DNA from 3 places in the Paenibacillus sp. JT31N7 genome. Region 1 is predicted to be linked to each of the others. Evidence: riboswitches for the same ligand, from Rfam matches in the RefSeq annotation. Region 1 holds a riboswitch; each other region holds the start of a gene.
What was found. A riboswitch is a leader RNA that binds a small molecule or an ion and turns the genes downstream of it on or off. The one in region 1 is predicted to bind cyclic di-AMP.
Positions count from the first base shown of each region.

Region 1 (4,733 bases):
CCTTGGTAGAGGAAATACCCCCAGCCCGCTACGCAGAGAGCCGTAGCGATAAGATTGCCGACCGTGGACCGGGTATCCCCCAGCGACTTGCTGGCATAACCGAGCAAATCCTGGATGAGGAAACGCCCCACCCGGGTGCCCGCGTCGATCGTCGTCAGGATGAACAGGGCTTCGAACAGGATGGCGAAGTGATACCAGAACGCCATCATCGTCTTGCCGCCGATCACGCCGGACAAGATTTGCGCCATGCCGATGGCGAAGGTCGGCGCGCCGCCCGTCCGCGAGAGAATGGTACTCTCGCCGATATCTTTGGACAGCGTAGTCAACTGTTCCGGCGTGATAGTGAAGCCCCAGTTCGTGATGGTCGCCGCCGCGGTCGCCACATCGGTACCGCCCAGCGCCGCCGCCGACGAGTTAATCGCGAAGTAAGTGCCGGGCGTGATAATGCAGGCGGCGATCAGCGCCATGATGGCGACGAAGGATTCGACCAGCATCGCGCCGTAGCCGATCGGACGCGCGTGGGATTCGCGCTCCAGCATTTTGGGCGTCGTTCCGGAGGAAATCAGCGCATGGAAGCCCGACACGGAGCCGCAGGCGATGGTGATAAACAGGAACGGGAACAAGTTCCCGGCGAAGACGGGTCCGGTTCCGTCGATGAACCGGGTCGTGGCCGGCATGGACAGATCCGGCAGGACGAAAATGATGCCGAGCGCGAGGCCGATGATCGTTCCGACTTTCAGGAACGTGCTGAGATAGTCGCGGGGAGCGAGAAGCAGCCAGACCGGCATGACGGAAGCGAAAAAGCCGTAGGCGATCATCATCAGAGCGATGGTTTCTCCGCTGAAGGAGAAGAGAGGGGCCAGCGCTGCGCTCTCGGCGACGAATTTGCCTCCGATGAGGGACAGAATCAGCAGAATGACGCCGATGAGGGACGCTTCCCCGACGCGGCCGGGCCGTATGTAGCGCATATACACGCCCATCAGGAGGGCGATCGGAATGGTGGCGGCAATCGTGAACATGCCCCACGGGCTGCCGATCAGCGCTTTGACGACGACGAGCCCGAGCACGGCGAGAAGAATGATCATAATGCCGAGAATGCCAAGCATGGCGATCGTACCCGTCACCTTGCCGATTTCATCCTTGATCATATCGCCGAGCGATTTACCGTTTCTGCGTGTTGAAGCGAAAAGAATGACGAAGTCCTGGACGGCGCCTCCCAGAATAACGCCGAGAATGATCCACAGCGTTCCGGGCAGATAGCCCATCTGGGCGGCAAGTACGGGCCCTACGAGGGGACCCGCGCCGGCAATGGCCGCGAAATGGTGCCCGAACAGCACCCATTTGTTCGTCGGCACATAGTCCTTGCCGTCGTTGTTCAGCTCTGCGGGTGTTTTCCGGTTGTCGTCGAGCACGAAGACTTTGCGGGCGAGAAAGCGGCTGTAGAACCGGTAGGCGACCGCATAACAGCTTACGGCTGCAATGACGAGCCAGGCGGCATTGATCGTTTCTCCGCGATTAAGTGCGACAAGCCCGAAAGCGAACGCGCCGACAATGGAAATCACCCCCCAGAGCAAGATTGATTTCCATCCGTTTTTCATAAATTTTCCTCCTAACTGGTTAATATGGGAACGTTTACAAGTAGTATAGCAGGTTTTTCCGTTGTGGGAAGAGGCTGGATGTCCAAACCGTTTTCAAAAACGCGAGATTTTCGACGCATTAACAAGCTAGCGCACAAAAAGAGGAAATGTAAGCGCATTAGGCGATTTCTTTGGCTTAAATCGGTTTAAAACCAATCTCCCCATATCTTTACAAAGCACGTACGGAGGTGTAATATTCATTCCATCAATTGAAAAAAACAGTTTCTTGCTTTCGCTGAATTTCCCCATCCGGGGAAGCGGGGGAACCATCGCAGCATTGATCCGGTGTGAGAGCCGGGGCCATGTCTGCAGGGGTGAATCCTGAAGCGCCGGAATCCATGGACCCGGCAGTCAGGTAGGGCGACTCTCACCGCCCGAATCCGACAGCTAACCTCGTAAGCGCATGAGTTCGGGAGGGGTTGAAGAAGCTTGTGATCGGCATCGACCACAGGGACTTCGTTTCGCTGTGGTTTTGTTATGTTCAAAAACATCCGAAAAAGAAAAATGTGCCAAATAAATGAACATGCGTTTTTATCGCTGAGTTTCCGTATGAAGCGGAAAACGGGGGAACCAACGAGGACCTGCAGGCCTAACGGCCCGGTCCTCATGGGGTGAATCCAGAAGCGGCATCCGTGCCGTCATGGTAGGGCGACTCTCACGCCCGAATCCGACAGCTAACCTCGTAAGCGTACCGAGAGAGGCGACTGCTATCGCGCTTCGGCTATAGTCTTTTTAGGCTGTGACCGTCAAGAAGCCGCGTGAAGAGTTCCTCTTCCGCAGGCTTCTTTTTTTGCTGCCCAAAACATGAAAGAGGGATAAAAAGTGGACGAGAGAAAGATCCAAACCTATACGTTGGTTTCCGCACCGAATGTCACCGGCGAGAACTTTATTAAACTGCTGAATATTTACCGCAGACCCTTCGCGGCGCTTGTAAACAACCCGGCGGAAGGACAGCGGATGAAGAAGCTGGGAGTCCGGCATATCGTGGAAGTGGATACCGTGCGCCACGAAGCCTGGGAAGTCCCCGGGCTTCCGGTCGGTGACGTTTATCTTTTCGAAGACAGCCTGCCGCTCTGCTGCCGGTATCTTCAGATGGTCCGCAGCTGGACAACCGGAACGATTTTCGTGGTGAAAACGAATGCCACACCGCGGTTGATTTATAAAGCGCTCGGCGCCGACCATGTGGTGCATACGAATACCCGTCAGGTCTCTTTCCTGCTTGGAGCAGCACCGGGCCAAGTGCCCGAAGAAGTTTTGCGCTAACGTTTAAATTCACTAACCGAACGATAATGAATGAACCTATAATATGAACCTTTAAATAGGAAAGAAAGGAGCCGACACGCATGACGGACCTTTATATGATTCTGCTGCTGGCAGTCGTTTATTTCATCTTTTACGGTTTTTTGATCTGGTGTGACCATGTGGTGGAAGGCTCGGAAGGCGGCCGTTCATGATGATTATCGCGCTTTTTACGGCTGGGCTTTTTCTGTATCTGATTTACGCGCTCATACATCCTGAGAAATTTTAAGGCGCCTTCGGGCAGCCGGTGAACTGCTTGCGCGGAGTTGTTTGAGGAGGATAGGAATCTATGGAGATCGTGCAAATTTTAATCGTAATCGCGGTCCTTTGCCTGCTGGTGAAACCGCTTGGAACTTATATCTATCATGTTTTTTCGAATGAGAAAAACCGGACGGACCAATGGTTCGGCTGGCTGGAGCGGCCCATTTACAAGCTTGCGGGCATCCGCAGCGAGAACGGCATGACGTGGAAAAGATATGCGGGCAGCCTCGTGCTGACCAACGTTGTGCTTGTGGCGGTCGGGTATTTGATCCTTCGCCTGCAGCATGCTCTTCCTTTGAACCCGAACGGGATCGACAATATGGAAGCGACGCTGTCGTTCAATACGATCATCAGCTTTATGACCAACACGAATCTGCAGCACTACAGCGGGGAAACGGGCTTGTCCTATTTCTCGCAGATGGCCGTCATTATGATGATGATGTTCACGTCCGCCGTAACGGGGATCGTGGTCGCGATTGCGTTTATCCGCGGGCTGACGTCTAAAGGCAACACCATCGGCAACTTTTTTGCGGATTTTGTAAAAGGACATACGCGTCTGCTGCTGCCGCTGGCTATCGTGGTTACGCTGCTGCTTGTCGGCCTGAAAGTGCCGCAAACGCTGGACCCGTCGCTGGCCGCAAAGCCGCTTGAAGGCGGAGAACAGCAAATCGCCATCGGACCGGTAGCGTCGCTTGTGTCCATCAAGCATTTGGGTACGAACGGGGGCGGCTTCTTCGGGGTGAATTCTTCCCATCCGTTTGAAAATCCGTCTCCGCTGACCAACGTAATCGAAATGCTGTCCATGTGGTGCATTCCGGCCTCCTTGACGTATACCTTCGGACGGTTTGCGAAGAACCGGAAGCAGGGCTGGGTCATTTTCACCGCGATGATGACTTTGTTCCTGGTCTTCCTGTCGGTCGCCTTCTTCTCGGAAAAGGCCGGCAACCCCGCCCTGAACGCCCTTGGCGCGGACTCGTCCATCGGCAGTATGGAGGGCAAAGAGGTGCGCTTCGGCATAGCGCAGTCCGCGTTGTTCACCACGGTAACGACGGCGGCGACGACGGGTACGGTCAACAATATGCACGATACGCTCACCCCGCTGGGCGGAATGGTTCCGCTGGCTCAAATGATGCTGAACTGCGTATTCGGCGGCGACGGAGTCGGACTGGTCAATATGCTCATGTACGCGATTCTGGCGGTCTTTCTGGCGGGCCTCATGGTCGGCCGGACGCCGGAATTTCTGGGTCGCAAAATCGAGTCCCGCGAGATGAAACTGATCGCCGTTGCGATTCTGGCGCATCCGCTTATCATTCTGGCTCCGACGGCGATCGCGTTTATGACGGAGCTTGGCAAAGGAGCCGTCACCAATCCGGGATTCCACGGAATCTCCCAGGTGCTGTACGAGTTCACGTCGTCGGCGGCCAACAACGGCTCCGGCTTCGAAGGACTTGCGGACAATACGCCGTTCTGGAACATTTCCACGGGAATTGTGATGCTGCTTGGCCGTTACGTGTCGATCATCGCCCTTCTGGGTGT
Region 1 covers NZ_JCAUAT010000007.1:63,755-68,487, reverse strand. The annotation lists gene AC58P5_RS23700 (carbon starvation CstA family protein) at 1-1,598, opposite strand, end outside; cyclic di-AMP (ydaO/yuaA leader) riboswitch at 1,861-2,054, shown strand; cyclic di-AMP (ydaO/yuaA leader) riboswitch at 2,163-2,342, shown strand; gene AC58P5_RS23695 (hypothetical protein) at 2,460-2,900, shown strand; gene kdpF (K(+)-transporting ATPase subunit F) at 3,088-3,165, shown strand; gene kdpA (potassium-transporting ATPase subunit KdpA) at 3,226-4,733, shown strand, end outside.

Region 2 (4,733 bases), on a different contig from region 1:
TCCATCGAGCTTGCCGAGAAGTACGATTTTATATGGACGACTGTAGGCTGGCACCCGACAGATGCCATTGATATGCAGCCGGGCGACCTTGAATGGATCGAAGAACTGTGCAGGCACGAGAAAGTAGTGGCGATCGGGGAGATCGGGCTGGACTATCACTGGGATACGTCCCCGAAAGATGTGCAGGCAAAAGTGTTCCGCGAGCAGATCCGCCTTGCACGAAAGGTCGGGCTCCCGATCGTGATCCATAACCGCGAGGCTCATCAAGATATCGTCGATATCCTGAAAGAAGAAAAAGCCGCCGAAGTCGGCGGCATTATGCACTGCTATTCCGGCAGCTGGGAAACGGCGAAGAAGTGTCTGGATATGAATTTTCATATTTCCTTCGGCGGGCCCATTACGTTCAAAAACGCCAAGCAGCCCAAGGAAGTCCTCAAGCAGGTGCCGCTTGACCGCCTGCTTATCGAAACGGATGCGCCTTATTTGACGCCGCATCCGTTCCGGGGCAAGCGCAACGAGACGTCCTATGTGCGTCTCGTTGCGGAAGCGGCCGCCGAGCTGCGCGGCATGAGCCTCGAGGAACTCGCCAAGGTGACGACGGACAATGCCGTGCGCCTACTCGGCCTCAAATGAAGCGGTAAATTTCCGCTTCATTACCGTGGCGCAAAGCACGAGGCCAAGCGCGAGGCCCGCGAGCGGAGCGGTTGCATAGACGCCCGCTCCGCTTAACAGCATCAGCAGGGTAAAAACGAACCCCTGCAGGATGAAAGCGGCGCTGATGATCCGCACCACGGCGTCCACTTTCCGGCGGGGATCTACCGGATAAGTCTGCAGCCAGAACGTGTAGCGGTGCGATTGTTCCAGCGAAGTAAGCTGGATCACCGAGATGAACATGGCCACGAGGCAGACGGCGGCGGCAACCTGTGCGGATTGAACGGCCGCGGCCGCCAGACCGGCGACAAGCGTGATCCGGACGACGATGCCGAGCAGCTCCGAACGGACAAACGTCTTCGTGAAGAGATACAGATAAAGAGATGAAGACCGGAACGAATACCGGTCCGCAATGCCCGCCAGCCATCGTCTCTGTTTTACCCGCACAGGTAGCTGGGGCACATCGGCGAAGCCGCTAAAAAACAAGTACAGCCGGTACTGCTGCTTGCGCTCGTTGTCGATGAGATAATCCCAGGCGACGCCGATTGCCCGCCGTCCGGGCCCAAGCCTGTACACGGCTATCCAGACGGCAAGTCCAGTCAATAGAACGATCCCGCCCGGAAGCGGACCCGTTCCGAACAAGGCGAATACGACGGCTGCGCTTAAGATCCAGCGGTAACCCGCCGAGACCAGACGCCATCCGGGAGATGAAAAACGGCCTTCCTGCCACGATCCGAGCAGGTTGGCTATTTTTATTAGAAGAACAAAAATCGCCATCAGCCACAAAGGCTGTCCTTCCGTACCCGTGCAGTGTTTGTACAAAGGCCAAATAATCAGCATCAGAATGAGGGAGCGTGCGGCCTGGATCCCTAAACTGTAGCGGAAGGCCGCCCGGAAGAACACGTTCATAACGGGTTCCAGCGGAAGCAGAAACACCCGGTCCGCATTCCTTAGGAGCGTGCGCACAGAGCCGGCTGCAAGAGCCGGAACGAGCACGAGCAGAACGATCCAGATATAGGGAAAAGATGTCGGAAGCTGTTGAAGTATTTTTGCGTAATAATAAGAAGAAACGATAAAAATCAGGAAAAGAAAACCGAAAAACTGGCTTCTTGCGACATAAGCCCAGTAGCGGGACGTTTCCTGCCGGTAATGGTCGAATCTCCGCTTCCACAGCTGCCGGACTGCTGCGGCCGTACCGTCTCTGTGAACGGCTGCTTCGTGGTTCATGCCGGATTCCTCCGCACCAGCTCATAGAACAGCTCGTCAAGCGTCGCATCGGACAGCCCGGTTTGTTGTCTCAGTTCCTCCAGCGTGCCTTGGGCAAGAATCCGTCCCTGATGGAGAACGACGAACCGGTCGCAGTATCTTTCGATCGTGGCGAGGATGTGAGAACAGATCAGGAAGCTGGCGCCCCGGCTCTTGAAGTCCGCCATAATGTCGAGAAGAGAACGCATCGCCAGCGGGTCAAGGCCCAGGAACGGCTCGTCAATGACATAAAGCGCGGGCTCGACAAGAAACGCATTCATGATCATGACTTTCTGCTTCATCCCTTTGGAAAGCTGGCCCGGGAAGCTTTTGCGCTTAGGCTCCATCTGGAACTCGCTCATTAGGCGGCCGGAACGTTCCTGGTACACTTCCTTCGGAATATCGTAAGCCATCGCCGTCAGTTCCAAATGCTCTTCAATCGTGAGATCGTCGTACAATTCGGGAGACTCCGGTACGAAAGAATACGAGGACCGGTATCCCAGCGGGTCTTCTTCCAGGGTCCGGTTACGGATGCGGACGCTGCCTTCCTGGGGCTTCAGGAGCCCGAGGATGTGTTTGATGGTCGTGCTTTTTCCCGCTCCGTTGAGTCCGATCAGACCCACCATTTCACCTTGTCCGACTGTAATATCGAGATCGCGGAGAATCGGTTTTCCGGGCAGATAGCCTCCGCTGAGACGGGAGATGTGAAGAATTGGATCCATGCCTTCACCTGCTTTTCTTCAATCGGTTATTGCGGCTTTCGGCCATTTCGGGCTGATTGCCGTATCTTTTATTATAGTCAAAAAATGCCTGGAAGCCCAATGCCCAAGCGGAACGGCGGAAATGGAGGAAACTAGGAGTGAGATAACGGGAGAAAAAAGGAGAACGACTGCAAGATAATTAGATAAATGCCGTTGGTTTGGTTAAATTTGCTTATTTTTAAGGAATATGACCCCTTTACAGGTTGGATATTTGAGCGTAATATACTTTCATGATAACTTAATAAACGCCAAGTTTTAACGCTGAGTTTCCGTAAAAGGAAAACGGGGGAACCGCTGTCAAGGTCGGAACAGTTTTGGGCCGATACAACAGGAAACAATTTGGGGTGAATCTCAATGGCAGGTGCAGGCAGCACCGCCGGCGAGTAGGGCAGCTCTCACGGCCCGAATCCGTCAGCTAACCTCGTAAGCGTACCGGGAGAGATAACCAACTGTCGTGTCATTCTGTTTAGTCGCGCTCACACACAGGCCACCGGGAAGCTTTCTCTTTCCGATGGCCTTTTTTGTTCCATATCGGACGGGTATCCGACCCGCATACAGGTAAACATCAAGCGGAGGTGGTGCAGACCCCGTGAGACTGAGAGCAACCGGTCAGCCGGCGGGAAAGTAGCCAATTGCAAGGGTTCCGTTAGGAACCACCAAATAAACCTAAGTCGCGTCCAATCATCATGCGTATCACAGAGGCGAGGCTTTGAAGGAGGACCGAAGAAGTGGGCAATATCTCGCAACCAGAGACCCATGTTAAGCGATCATCCAGCATGTCCTTCGCATTGCGATGGAAGCATGAAAACTTGCGTATGATCATCCTTGCAGCTATCATTTCATTCGCTTTGACTTTCATGTTTTTGGTGTTGTTATACGGTACGGCTGGTAAAAGCGTATCATTGGTGGTAAACGGACGAGAAACCGTTGTGGAAACAAGACAATGGGTCCTGCAACGCCTACTGGATGAACAAGCCATTACAATCGGTGAGCACGATCAGATATCTATGCCGCTGGACGGCAAGATTCAAGACGGTCAGAAGATTGTCATCGATCATGCATCACCCGTGCAGCTAACTGCCGACGGGCAGACACAAACTGTGCATACCACTGCGAAAACGGTAGATGAAGTTCTGCAAGATTCAAATATTTCGCTGGGAGAGCACGACAAAGTGACTCCGGCCAAAGACACGGAGCTTTCAGCCAATGCGGCTATCGAAGTTGTCCGGGTGAAGAAAGAAACGGAAGAAATTTCGGAGCCCATCGCATTCAGTGTGGTCAAGAAATCCAATGAGGATCTGCTGAAAGGCAAAGAGCAGGTCGTACAGGAAGGCCAGGAAGGCGTATTGGTCAAAAAGAAAGAGAAGATTTTCGAAAACGGAAAACTCGTATCCGAGCAGGTTATCGATCAAGCAGTCAAAAACGCCAGTGTGGATAAGATTGTGGCTGTAGGCACAAAAAATCCGGTCGTTACGGTGGCAGCCGCATCCGAACCGGTTAAGCCTAAGCAGGTAACTAAAGCAGGTACCGACATAGACGCGAAGAAAATATTAAAGAACGTTACCTTGACCGCATACTCTTCCCAAGAGCCGGGCGTTGGTAACCGGACCGCCAGTGGAACGAAACCAGTGCAAGGCCAGACGATTGCCGTAGATACATCAGTCGTGCCGTTAGGCTGGTGGGTGTACATTGAAGGCATCGGATACCGCCGTGCAGAAGATACGGGCGGTGCTATTAAAGGCCAGAAAATGGACGTATATTTCGACAGCATGAGTTATGCCAAGACTTTCGGTGTGAAACGGGGATATACCGTTTATGTCATCGGTCCGAATAAACCGACACAAGATTAGGATAACATGTTACCTGAAACGAAGATTTACAAACCGGTAACAAACTGTATGCAAAAAGAAGAGGGACACCCTCTTCTTTTTGTGCGCTTAAGAGAGGATAAAGAAGATGATCAAAGAAATCATTGTTGTCGAAGGAAAAGACGATACTACCGCCATCAAGCGGGCGGTTGAAGCGGATACGATCGAAACGGGAGGATCGGCAATCAACCGGGCCATTCTGGACCGC
Region 2 covers NZ_JCAUAT010000011.1:47,788-52,520, reverse strand. The annotation lists gene AC58P5_RS26875 (TatD family hydrolase) at 1-633, shown strand, start outside; gene AC58P5_RS26870 (ABC transporter permease) at 616-1,878, opposite strand; gene AC58P5_RS26865 (ABC transporter ATP-binding protein) at 1,875-2,618, opposite strand; cyclic di-AMP (ydaO/yuaA leader) riboswitch at 2,907-3,101, shown strand; gene AC58P5_RS26860 (resuscitation-promoting factor) at 3,386-4,507, shown strand; gene rnmV (ribonuclease M5) at 4,614-4,733, shown strand, end outside.
Region 2: linked by a shared signal. The riboswitch ahead of AC58P5_RS26860 (resuscitation-promoting factor) and the one ahead of AC58P5_RS23695 (hypothetical protein) in region 1 are both predicted to bind cyclic di-AMP.

Region 3 (4,733 bases), on a different contig from region 1:
ACTGCTGCTGAAGCATTTCGGGTCCGTTAAAAAAATCAAAGAGGCCGCAGTCGAAGACTTCCGGCCTCTGGGGATCGGCGAGAAGCTCGCCGCACAAATATTGACCGCCCTGCGGGGAGAACAAGAACAAGAGGAACCGTCCATTTGAGACGGTTCCTCTTGTTTTGTGCATGTTATGCGGCGCAAGGTCGGCGGTGGTTTGCATTTCCGCCGGTTGCCGGGTCTTGACACCATGCTGTTAGGCCATGCTGCACCGTGACGAATCGTTTCGCACCGCGTGGCGAGGCGCCGCATGACAGGGCGCAATCATATGGTCCGTGTCTGCGCCGGGATATCAAAAGCCTTCGGGCGGCTAGCTGCAGGCAGGCGGACGGGCGGGTTCACTGCCGGCGCTTCAGACAAAACCGCCGCCCATCTAGACGGGCCGCCGGTTCTGCCTGCCTCCGCTCACAAATCTCAGCTTGTGGAGCCAGGAAACCGCAAGGGCGACGGCGGCTGGCAGCGCCATATACAGCAGGCCGAGCGCAGGCGTGCTTGCTGCCAGTCCTTGGCCCGTGAGAAGGGACAAGCCCATAAGGATGCTGTCCATGGCCGTATGGGCGAACAGGGCGGTCAGGAAGCCGTACCGCAGGAAGGCGTAACCGAACACGAGGCCGAGCACCGTGACTTCGATCAGCCTCGTATACACCGGGTAGATCGGGTAGGCGGTGTGTCCCGCCGCCCAGATGAGGCTGGGCAGAAGCACGGCCAGCCATTTGAACTTGAGCAGCCTGCTGAACAGAGCGATGCCGAGCAGCCGGAAGGTGGCCTCCTCGGAGATGCCCGCGGCCCAAGCCATCAGCGGAAGCAAAGCGGGCTGCAGCATGTTGCGGGGAGAGGACATCGGGTCGTTCACCGACCAGACGCCGAAGCCTTTCTCCGCCACTAGGAACAGCACCTGCTGGAGGCCGAGCAGGAACAGGCAGAGCAGATACCCCTGCACCATGCTGCGGGTTACGCGCGAACCGAAGTCGGCTTCGCGCCAGCGGGGCATGACGGACTTTCCTTCGCGTCTCCACAAGGCTTCGCCCGCCGTGAAAGAGAAGTAGACGGCGGCGGCCATCAGCAGCGTAACGAAGTTGATCAGCCCGATCGAAAGCATCGCTTCCTGGCCGCTTCTCGTCAGCGTGCTGCCGGCTTTGTAAGCCGGATACATGTTGATGTTGTTCATGACGTAGATCACGGCATACACGGCCGTTAGCAGGACGCCCCGGGAAAAATCGACCGTCCTCCATTTAAGGACGGTATAACCGAGGGCAATCAGAGCCATCAGGCCGTTCCCCCACAAGCTGATGCGGGTCCACATGGAGGCGGTATCCTCCTGGTGCTCCAGCCAAGACGTGAAAGCGGCGGGGAGCCGGAACGACTGGGTGAACGAGGAAACGGAGGTTCCGTCCAGCTTCACGCCGATCGTCAGTCTAGCGTCCCCGATAGGTTCTTTCTCCCGCTCGAACAGCAACAGGCCGGACTTGGCGGCCGGAGGGCTGATTCGCTTGAACTCCGCCTCTTCGTATCCCTGCCGGGCTATCGCTTCCCGAGCGGCCTTTTCCGCATCCGCCGCGGACACGGCGGCCTGGGCTTCGCCGCCGATGCCGGACCAGCCGATTACGGCTTTCGTGGTCATATGGATATCGATGATCCACTTCCGGACCGAGGGGGGAGCCTCGGCGACTTCCACCCGGTAGTAATCGACGGGCACCCGGCCGGCGTAGCTTTTGTCATACAAAGTTTGAAGCTTCTCTTTGGTGAGATAACCGCTGAGTTCCTTCTCCGACTGGTAGCTGACGAAAGTGCCGGGAGACCCGCCGGCCGTAACGCCTCCGGTACCGGTTTCGGTATCGGCACCCAGCCTTTGCCGCAGCCATGCGACCGCTGCCTCCGCGGCTTGTTCTTTCGTAATGGAGGCAGGCGTTTCGTAAGGATCGGAATCGGCTGGAGCGGCCCCGGTATTATAGATGAAAACTACGGCTGCATATAGAAGGAATCCGGTCAGGGCGAGAAGCAGCAGCGGTTTATCCAGACCGTATTTTTTCATGGTCAGCTCCTTCTCCGATCGTTTTTTTAACCGTATCACAGTTTGCGTAAGGATGCCAATTCGTGACTCCCAGTTAGCTGCAGGAAGATTGTCTATGTTTCCCCCCGTAAAATCCGGTTAAAAGAGCTTTGTGCTTGTTTAATAACAGATATATAATGCGGAGGATTCATTTCTTCGCGCAACTTCATACGCCGAATTTCCGCAGGAAAACGGGGGAACCATACTTTGGGGTGAATTTTACCGCTTGTGCCTGAATAGGGCAGGGTAAATAGGGTGGCCTGTACATCCGAATCCGTCAGCTAACCTCGTAGGCGACAGCAGGAACCATAACCGAAAGGCAGTGGGTTTCCAGTGTCTTTTTTGTGCTTCATATAGGAGGAAATTATGTGTTGAAAAAGTCGAGATTTACGCCGCCGCAGATTCTCGTTCTCGGGTTTGCGCTCATTATTCTCGTCGGCTCCGGCCTGCTGATGCTGCCGGTCTCGTCAACGGACGGGCTGCCGCTTCCGTTCATCGACGCCCTCTTTACGGCCACCTCGGCTGCCTGTGTAACAGGTCTGGTCGTGGTAGACACCGGGACGCATTTTACGATGTTCGGGCAAATTGTCATCATTTCGCTGATCCAAATCGGCGGTCTCGGATTCATGAGTATGGCGACGCTGTTTGCCTTCATCCTGCGCAAAAAGATATCGCTCCGCGAAAGGCTGCTGCTTCAGGAAGCCTTGAACCAGGGCAGCATGGAAGGCATTGTCCGTCTTTTCCGGAAAGTACTGATCTACTCGCTGAGCATCGAAGGAATCGCGGCTGTCCTTTTTACCGCCCGCTGGTCGATGGATCTCGGGTTTCCGAAGGGGTTGTACTACGGCATCTGGCATGCCGTTTCCTTTTTCAACAATGCGGGGTTTGACCTGTTCGGTCCCATTACCGGCCCATTCTCCTCGCTGACCGCTTACGCCGACGATTTTATTACCAATGTAGTGACGATGGCGCTCATTGTTCTGGGCGGAATCGGTTTTATCGTGATGTCGGATGTGATGGATTACCGGAAAACGAAGAGGCTGACCCTTCACTCCAAGGTGGTGCTGAGCGCCACAAGCATTTTGATCGTGACCGGGGCGCTCGTTATTTTTATTTTCGAGTATTCCAATTCGAAAACGCTGGGTTCGCTGGACTTCGGCGGCAAGATTCTCGCATCGTTCTTTCAATCGGTCACACCGCGTACGGCGGGGGCGAACACGCTTGATCTCGCTTCTCTCCGCCAAGCCACTCAATTTTTCATGATCATCCTGATGTTCATCGGGGCTTCTCCGGGATCTACCGGGGGCGGTATCAAGACGACTACGTTTACGATGCTCGTAGGGGCAATCGTCGCGATGGTACGGGGAAAAGAAGATATCGTCTTCTTCCGCAACCGTCTCGGCAAGGAACGTATCCTGAAGGCGATCACTCTGACGATGTTTGCACTCTTCCTGGTTATTTTCGTTACCATGCTTCTGTCTACGACGGAAGATCACGAGTTTCTTATGATTTTGTATGAAGTGACCTCGGCATTCGGGACTGTAGGACTCACCCTGGGGCTGACCACGAAGCTTACCATGTTCGGCAAGGTAATGATCGCCCTCACCATGTTCGCCGGACGTCTCGGCCCTCTGACATTGGCGTATGCGCTGCAGCCTAAAGCCGAGAAAGAACTGTATCGTTATCCCGAAGGAAAAATCACGATAGGTTAAGGAGAAACAAACAATGGCTTCCATTCAATATGCAGTTATCGGACTCGGACGCTTCGGTTCCAGCTTGTCCCAAGAATTGACTCAGCTCGGGCATGAGGTGCTGGGCATCGACAGAGATGAAGAAAAAGTGGACGAGATGAGCGACAAGCTCACTCATACCGTAGTTGCGGATGCGACGGACGAAGAGGTCCTCCGCTCGCTCGGCGTCCGCAATTTCGACTGTGCCGTCGTGGCTATCGGGGACAACATCCAGGCGAGTATCATGGCGGCCATCCTGCTCAAAGAGCTTGGCGTCAAAACGGTCGTCGCTAAAGCGCTGACGGATCAGCATGCCAAAGTGCTCGAGAAAATCGGCGTGGACCGAATTATTTTCCCGGAGCGGGATATGGGCGTGCGCGTAGCTCATCAGCTTGTGTCTCCGAATCTTCTCGATTACATCGAATTGTCCAAAAACTATACGATCGCCGAACTCGTCGTTTCCCGGCGTATTTCCGGCCTGACCCTCAAAGAACTCGATCCGCGGGCCAAGTACGGCTGCAGTATCGTCGCCATCAATAAAGCGGACGATGTGATTATCGCGCCTACCGCCGAAGATGTCCTGCACGAGCAGGACGTGATGGTCGTTATCGGCACGAAGGAGCAAATCGATGCGTTTGAGAGCCGCGTGATCCGGTAGGAAGCGGGAAAGGGGCGTATCGCATGGAGAATGCTTTGACACAGCTCATTGACTATGAGCTGTATTTATTTATCCTGATTGTGGTTCTGGGCATGCTGTTCGGCAAATTGGCGGGGTGGCTCCGCCTGCCCGATGTGGCTCTTTTTCTGATCGCCGGGATGATTTTCGGGCAAGCGTTTCATTGGATCGCCGAACCGAGCAGTTCGCTGACCAACCAGTTCATCCTCGTCGTAGGCTCCACGCTCATTTTGTT
Region 3 covers NZ_JCAUAT010000001.1:2,089,336-2,094,068, reverse strand. The annotation lists gene uvrC (excinuclease ABC subunit UvrC) at 1-148, shown strand, start outside; gene AC58P5_RS09430 (CPBP family intramembrane glutamic endopeptidase) at 416-2,074, opposite strand; cyclic di-AMP (ydaO/yuaA leader) riboswitch at 2,254-2,403, shown strand; gene AC58P5_RS09425 (TrkH family potassium uptake protein) at 2,461-3,804, shown strand; gene AC58P5_RS09420 (potassium channel family protein) at 3,818-4,480, shown strand; gene AC58P5_RS09415 (cation:proton antiporter) at 4,504-4,733, shown strand, end outside.
Region 3: linked by a shared signal. The riboswitch ahead of AC58P5_RS09425 (TrkH family potassium uptake protein) and the one ahead of AC58P5_RS23695 (hypothetical protein) in region 1 are both predicted to bind cyclic di-AMP.